Regions from separate parts of the Corallincola spongiicola genome, predicted to be linked through region 1. Evidence: riboswitches for the same ligand, from Rfam matches in the RefSeq annotation. Region 1 holds a riboswitch; each other region holds the start of a gene.
The links. A riboswitch is a leader RNA that binds a small molecule or an ion and turns the genes downstream of it on or off. The one in region 1 is predicted to bind cobalamin.
Positions count from the first base shown of each region.

Region 2: it holds a riboswitch for cobalamin, as region 1 does, so the genes downstream of both, nrdD (anaerobic ribonucleoside-triphosphate reductase) here and EXY25_RS08600 (ABC transporter ATP-binding protein) in region 1, are expected to answer to the same signal.
Region 3: it holds a riboswitch for cobalamin, as region 1 does, so the genes downstream of both, nrdA (class 1a ribonucleoside-diphosphate reductase subunit alpha) here and EXY25_RS08600 (ABC transporter ATP-binding protein) in region 1, are expected to answer to the same signal.

Region 1 is NZ_SHLY01000002.1:663,589-665,857, reverse strand. It holds gene EXY25_RS08610 (AEC family transporter) at 1-20, shown strand, start outside; gene EXY25_RS08605 (histidine phosphatase family protein) at 41-607, shown strand; cobalamin riboswitch at 705-880, shown strand; gene EXY25_RS08600 (ABC transporter ATP-binding protein) at 1,067-1,891, shown strand; gene EXY25_RS08595 (FecCD family ABC transporter permease) at 1,884-2,269, shown strand, end outside.
Region 2 is NZ_SHLY01000002.1:827,598-829,866, reverse strand. It holds gene EXY25_RS09370 (hypothetical protein) at 1-3, opposite strand, end outside; gene EXY25_RS18810 (RHS repeat-associated core domain-containing protein) at 122-709, opposite strand; cobalamin riboswitch at 817-1,030, shown strand; gene nrdD (anaerobic ribonucleoside-triphosphate reductase) at 1,187-2,269, shown strand, end outside.
Region 3 is NZ_SHLY01000002.1:350,788-353,056, forward strand. It holds gene EXY25_RS07305 (DUF2167 domain-containing protein) at 1-814, shown strand, start outside; cobalamin riboswitch at 1,007-1,233, shown strand; gene nrdA (class 1a ribonucleoside-diphosphate reductase subunit alpha) at 1,370-2,269, shown strand, end outside.

The DNA of each region.
Region 1 (2,269 bases):
TGCTGTTACCAAATACCTGACAGGGGGTCAGTGCTTACTCATGGCAACGACAGATATCTACTTGGTGCGGCACGGTGAGACAACATGGAACCAAACACATCGACTGCAAGGTCACTTAGACAGCCCCTTGACTCAGCGCGGCAAACAGCAAGCAAAACAAGCTGCTGAGCTGCTGCAAACCACCTGTTTAGCTGCAGTGTATAGCAGTGACTTAGCCCGCTGCAGTCATACCGCTCAATGCATAGCTGCGCAACATAAACTGCCCTTGACCACGCTCAGCGGACTCAGAGAGCGCCATTTTGGCCCACTGCAAGGGATGCAGCTGACCGATATGGATCATCATCAGTTAGCACTATGTAATCTGCATGTGGATGGCTCTCCCGATGCTGCTCCGCTCGGCGGCGAAAGTGTCAGAGAGGTCTGGCAACGTAGCCAAAATACTCTCGCTGAAATCGTCAAGCCTCATGTGGATCAAGCCATTGTTGTCGTCACCCATGGTTCGGTTTTGGCTATTTTGTTACAAGGCCTGGCCGCTAAACCATTGCATCCGGTGCGTACCGGATATTATGAGAATGGCGCTGTCGTTGGCTTACAGTGGCAACACTGAGTCAGCACACGGTTCATACCTGTTAATAACTTGTTGTCTCCAGCAATATGCCGGATAATCTCGCCACCAATTCGTTGTGGTTAAGTAAGCGATCGATAACCACAGCGGTAACGATGGTGCCATACAGGCTTAAAAGGGAACGCGGTGCAAAACCGCGGCTGTACCCGCAACTGTAAACAGAACGCTGCACACTCGCCACTGACCTACAAGGGTTGGGAAGGCGTGCAGTCAGAAGCTGTGAGCCAGGAGACCTGCCATCCGTTAAAACTGAACCTTGTATCACGCAATAGCGTGATAACACCTGAGCGGGTTACTCAGGGCAGTGTTTACCGGAACCAGATCTATAGCTTTCAATTCCGGTCAACCCGCCTAAAAATCCGCGCTCAATAATGGAAGCAATGTGGCGCATATCCAAGCTAAACATCTGTATCGACCTCAGCATGACAGGCGATACCACTGATGGCCAATCAAGAGCAACCGCTGGTGCAGGTGGACGCCCTTGGCTGGCAAGCTGATGGTCGCGATATTCTGCAACAGATAGATTTCCAGATTAGCCGCGGCACATTTGTTGGCTTGATCGGGCCAAATGGCGCAGGCAAATCCAGCTTGCTACGATGTCTATATAGAGTAAATAAGCCTTCCAGCGGTCAAGTACGCCTTAACGGTCAGAATTTATGGCAGCACTCGGCGCGCACCGTTGCGCAGCAAGTGGCTGTCGTACTGCAAGAAACCACCGGTAACTTCGGCTTACGATTGCGTGATGTGGTACGGATGGGGTTAACTCCCCATAAAGCCGCATTTGCATTGGATAGTCACCATGATCTGCAACTGGTCGATGATGCCATTGAGCAGGTGGGTTTAACGGCATTAGCACAGCAGCCCTTTGAACATCTGTCTGGGGGCGAGAAACAGCGCGCGCTGATCGCCCGCGCTATCGTGCAGCGTCCTAAGCTGCTGCTGATGGACGAACCAACCAATCATCTCGATGTGCGTTATCAAATTCAGGTATTGGAGCTAGCCAAACACTTGGGCATCACCGTGATCGCATCTATCCACGATCTGAATTTGGCCAGCGCCTTTTGTGATCAGCTGTTGTTGATCGATCAGGGCAAACTGATTGGCCAAGGAACCCCTGACGAAATATTAACCGAACGTATGCTCGGTGAGGTATTTGGAGTCTGCAGCAGTATCGATCAACACCCGGACCATGGTCACCCGCGCATCACCTACCACTATGGCTACTTAACCGCAAACAATAAGCCACCGGGAGGTGACCATGCCTGAGCAGTTATGGCAACGGCCCGCCTTTCGCTGGTTGGTAATAATGGCGCTACTGCTATTTGCATTAGCAACACCGCTGTTCGCAGCCAGCTTCGGCGCTGCCCAGATCGATGCAGCAGATGTGTGGCATGCTCTGTGCCATCATTTGGGGGGCAGTTGTGATGTCAGCGCGATCAAACAGCGTATCGTTATCGATATTCGCTTACCTCGGGTCATTTTGGCCTTTGTTGCCGGCGCGGGGCTAGCACTGTCTGGAGCGGTATTACAAACCGTCACTCGTAACCCGTTAGCTGACCCCTACCTATTCGGCATCTCTTCTGGGGCTTCGCTAGGGGCAGTGATCGTCATTGCTGTTCTAGGTATAGGCCATGGCATCGGTCT
Region 2 (2,269 bases), 160 kb from region 1:
CATTAGAATAATTCACTAAACCAATTCGAAATATCATTTATCGCATCTGGTCTTGCAGTGTTTTCATAAATAGGAAGCCCGTATCCGAGTGTTATAGAGCCTTGATATATTGACCTCTTCCCTAAACCCACGCCGAGACCAATCTCATAGAACATTTTGGAACATCTGTTTCAGTACCAAAATAATAATCATATTCACCCATAGTTAAGCAGGAGTCTACGCCAGGCGACGTAATAGACAGCTTGAATACTCCTTTTGACAATGACAAAGAGATACCTTTGTCGAGTAGATCGACTACGGTTGTATATGGCATAACGTCGACTATTCGGGTAAACACTCCATTTCTAAGCGTAGAAAACCCATATTCTGGCGTAGTCAAGACCATAAATTTTCCAGTATGATCAATAACTAAAGTTATGCTGCCAGACAAGGTGGTACCATTTTTCACTATGCTACCACCATAACTTTGGCTCCATACAAGCAACCCCAACGGATCAACAAACCCCGTAGGATTCCTCCCAACATACCCATAGGTATTCAATCCACCATTCAGGCCAATGGGATCAGACTGAATGTAGCGCCCAGTTTCAGGGTCGTAATCCCGGAAGTAGTTATAGTGCAGCCCACTTTCATAGTCATAATACTGGCCCGGGAAGCGCATATTGAAATAGATTTTCTTGCCATCACCGTCGGGATCCATTGGCAGCATCACATTTTAAATGATTCCTTGGTTTCACCCATCCAAAAACTTGCCTTCGATCAATGAAACCTTAGTTCACCAAACACCACATCTAGTGCCTCAGCTTTTTTGCTGCCACTATATATGCAGATTGTGGTCCACACACATGCGCAAGCATGGGGACAATAGGGAATCCGGTGAGAAACCGGAGCTACCCCCGTAACTGTATCTGGTTGGTACGCTGCATCTTCTGTCCATATCTAATGGGCAAAGCCACTGGCTTAGCGCTGGGAAGGCGGCAGTTTACTCAATACCAGAAGCCAGGAGACCTGCCGCAATCACCAATGCCATGCTGGGCGGGGTGCACCAGTGCAACATGAATTATTGGGCGATATGGTCAGCGTTAGCTGATGTTCGCCTACTTATCATGCTGTGACTATTTGCCCTCGCTTACCATCGCCCTACATCAATCTAAACAGTACAGAATAATAAGTTCAGGAGATGAACATGCAGCAGGTCGTGATTAAACGGGATGGCAGTCGCGCCCCTTTCAACCCCAAACGGATCCAGTTGGCGATACAAAGCGCTTGCGAAGTGGTCGGCATTCGTTCGGCAAAAATAGCTGAGCAGATCACCGAGCAGGTAGCGAGTCAATTAGCACCGCTTTCCGACTTGCATATCGACGAGATCCAACAAGCTGTGGAAGACAGCTTGATGGCCAGCGAGCAAAAAGCAGTGGCCCGCGCTTACATTGAGTACCGTCACGACCGCGATCTGGCCCGAGAAAAAGCCAGCCACCTGAATCAGGAAATACGCGGCTTAATGGAGCAGAGCGACCTGAATCTGCTGAATGAAAACGCCAATAAAGACAGCAAGGTGATCCCCACCCAGCGTGATCTGTTGGCGGGTATCGTCGCCAAGCATTACTCCCGTCGTCATATTCTGCCAAAGGATGTGGTGAGCGGCCACGACCGGGGAGAGTTGCACTACCATGACCTGGATTACGCGCCGTTTTTTCCGATGTTTAACTGCATGCTGATTGATCTAAAAGGGATGTTAGAGCAAGGCTTTAAGATGGGTAACGCGGAGATCGATACGCCAAAATCGATTGCCACAGCCACGGCGGTTACCGCACAGATCATCGCCCAAGTAGCAAGCCATATCTATGGCGGCACCACGGTCAATCGTATCGATGAGGTACTGGCACCATATGTCACCACCAGCTACGAGAAGCACTTGGCGACAGCTGCCGAGTGGCAGGTATCGGATGCCGAATCGTTCGCCCAAGCGCAAACTGAAAAAGAGTGTCATGACGCCTTTCAGTCATTGGAATATGAGGTGAATACACTGCACACCGCCAATGGCCAAACGCCGTTTGTGACCTTCGGTTTTGGTTTGGGTGAAAGCTGGCAAGCCAAACTGATCCAACGTTCCATTCTGCAGAATCGTATTGCCGGATTAGGCCGTAATCGCAAAACCGCCGTCTTTCCGAAACTGGTGTTTGTCATTAAAGAGGGCCTTAACCGCAGCCCGCAAGATCCCAACTACGGGATCAAACAGTTGGCCTTAGAGTGTGCCTCGAAGCGCATG
Region 3 (2,269 bases), 310 kb from region 1:
GTTGAGTGCTGAAGATCAGGCTTATCTGGCATGGTCTTCGGAGTTCTTATCATCGCTGGATCCGCAAACCGGCGAGATTCTGTTGCCGGGCAGCATGGCTCGACTTCATGTGTCGGATGATTTCTATTATCTCGATCCGCAAGACGCCGAGCGTGTGCTCAGCGAGGCTTGGGGAAACCCGCCAGGCACTGGCGCTTTGGGGATGTTGTTGCCTGCTGGGCAGACTCCGCTGGACGAGGATTCCTGGGCGGTTGTCATCTCATTTGAAGAAGATGGTTACGTTTCTGATGAAGATGCCTACAACATTGATTATGACGAACTGTTAGAAGAGATGCAGGCGGATACCCGGTCAGAGAGCGGTGAGCGCGAAGCAGCAGGTTATGGCTCAATTGATTTAGTCGGTTGGGCTGCTCGGCCTTACTACGACAAAAGTCGTCATCAACTCTATTGGGCGAAAGAGCTGGAGTTTGACCACGATCCCAATCATACCCTGAACTACAGCATCCGCAGCTTAGGTCGCAAAGGCGTGCTGGAGATGAATTTTGTTGCTGGTATGAACCAACTTGATCAGATCAATGGCAGTTTAGATAGCGTACTGGCGATGGTGAACTTCGTTGATGGTCATCGTTACGAAGATTTTGACCCCTCCTATGATGAGGTAGCAGCTTATGGCTTAGGTGCGCTTGTTGCCGGCAAACTGGCGGCAAAAACGGGTGCTATTGCCGGTTTTTTGCTGCTGTTGAAAAAGTTTTGGTGGCTGGCTTTAGTTGCCATTGGTGGCGTATTCCGCGCTATCACGGGTAAGAAAGATTAGTTTTTGAAGGTTACCCTGTAAACCTTGCGCCGCCGGGGATATTGGGGTCAACACCTAGCGTGAGTTGATGCTCTCCGAATGGAGAGCATTGAGCAAATCTAATTTTTGCATTTGTAATGCTCATTTTTTATTTAACTTCTGTATATCAAATCACCTTTTAAACACTATATGTTGACGTAAATCAATTCTTGAACCACTATATGTGCCGAACGGTTCCCAAGGGCGTCTTCAATAGAATGCCCACGGATTAATAGGGAATGCGGTGAATTAGTGGTGTTTTTTCCGCTAATAATTCCGCAGCTGCCCCCGCAACTGTAAGTGCAGAGCCACGCTCAATAGCCACTGGAATGAGATTCCGGGAAGGCGAGTCAAGGCGAAGACGCACAAGCCAGGAGACCTGCCGTCGCGGTGTGTTTTTCGCACCAATTAACTGATTCGTCAAACATCGGGCGGGGTGATCCGGTGTGTGGCTCGACCATGCCCGGCTGTTCGCCTGAACGCTAGCATGGCTGGCGTCATACCTTCCCCTGCCTTGTCGCTACGGAGTTCGACAAGGTGAATAACAAAAATATCTCAATTGCCAAACGTGATGGCCGCCATGAACCGCTCGATCTGGATAAGATCCATAAGGTACTCACCTGGGCGGCAGAAGGGCTTGATACTGTCTCTGTATCTCAAGTCGAGCTTAGAGCACATCTGCAATTTCACGACGGAATTACCACGTCAGATATTCATGAAACATTGATTAAGTCTGCGGCGGATCTGATCTCGGAAGAGACTCCTGATTATCAATATCTGGCTGCCCGGCTGAACATCTTTCATCTGCGTAAAAAAGCCTATGGCCAATACACGCCGCCTTCGCTATACCAGCACGTGGGTCGGTTGGTGGATCTGCAACGTTACGATGCCCAGCTACTAACGGATTACAGCATGGAAGAGTTCGCCCTGATGGATGGTTTTATCGACCACCAACGGGACTTGGACTTTGCTTACGCTGCCGTGAAGCAGCTGGAAGGTAAATACCTGGTTCAGGACAGGGTGAAAGGAGAGTTCTACGAAAGCCCGCAGTTTCTCTATCTGCTGATCGGTGCGTGTTTGTTTGCTAACTACGACAGGTCCATTCGTCTGGATTATGTCCGTCGCTTTTATGATGCGGTGTCTACGTTCAAAATCTCTTTGCCAACGCCGATTATGGCGGGCGTGCGTACGCCAACTCGCCAGTTCAGCTCTTGCGTGTTGATTGAATGCGGTGATTCGCTGGATTCCATTAACGCCACCACCTCTGCGATTGTGCGCTATGTCAGTCAGCGTGCGGGTATTGGTATTAATGCCGGACGTATTCGCGCGCTCGGTTCATCTATCCGAGGGGGGGAGGCTAATCATACCGGTTGTATTCCATTCTTTAAGCACTTCCAAACGGCGGTGAAATGCTGCTCTCAGGGTGGTGTTCGTGGC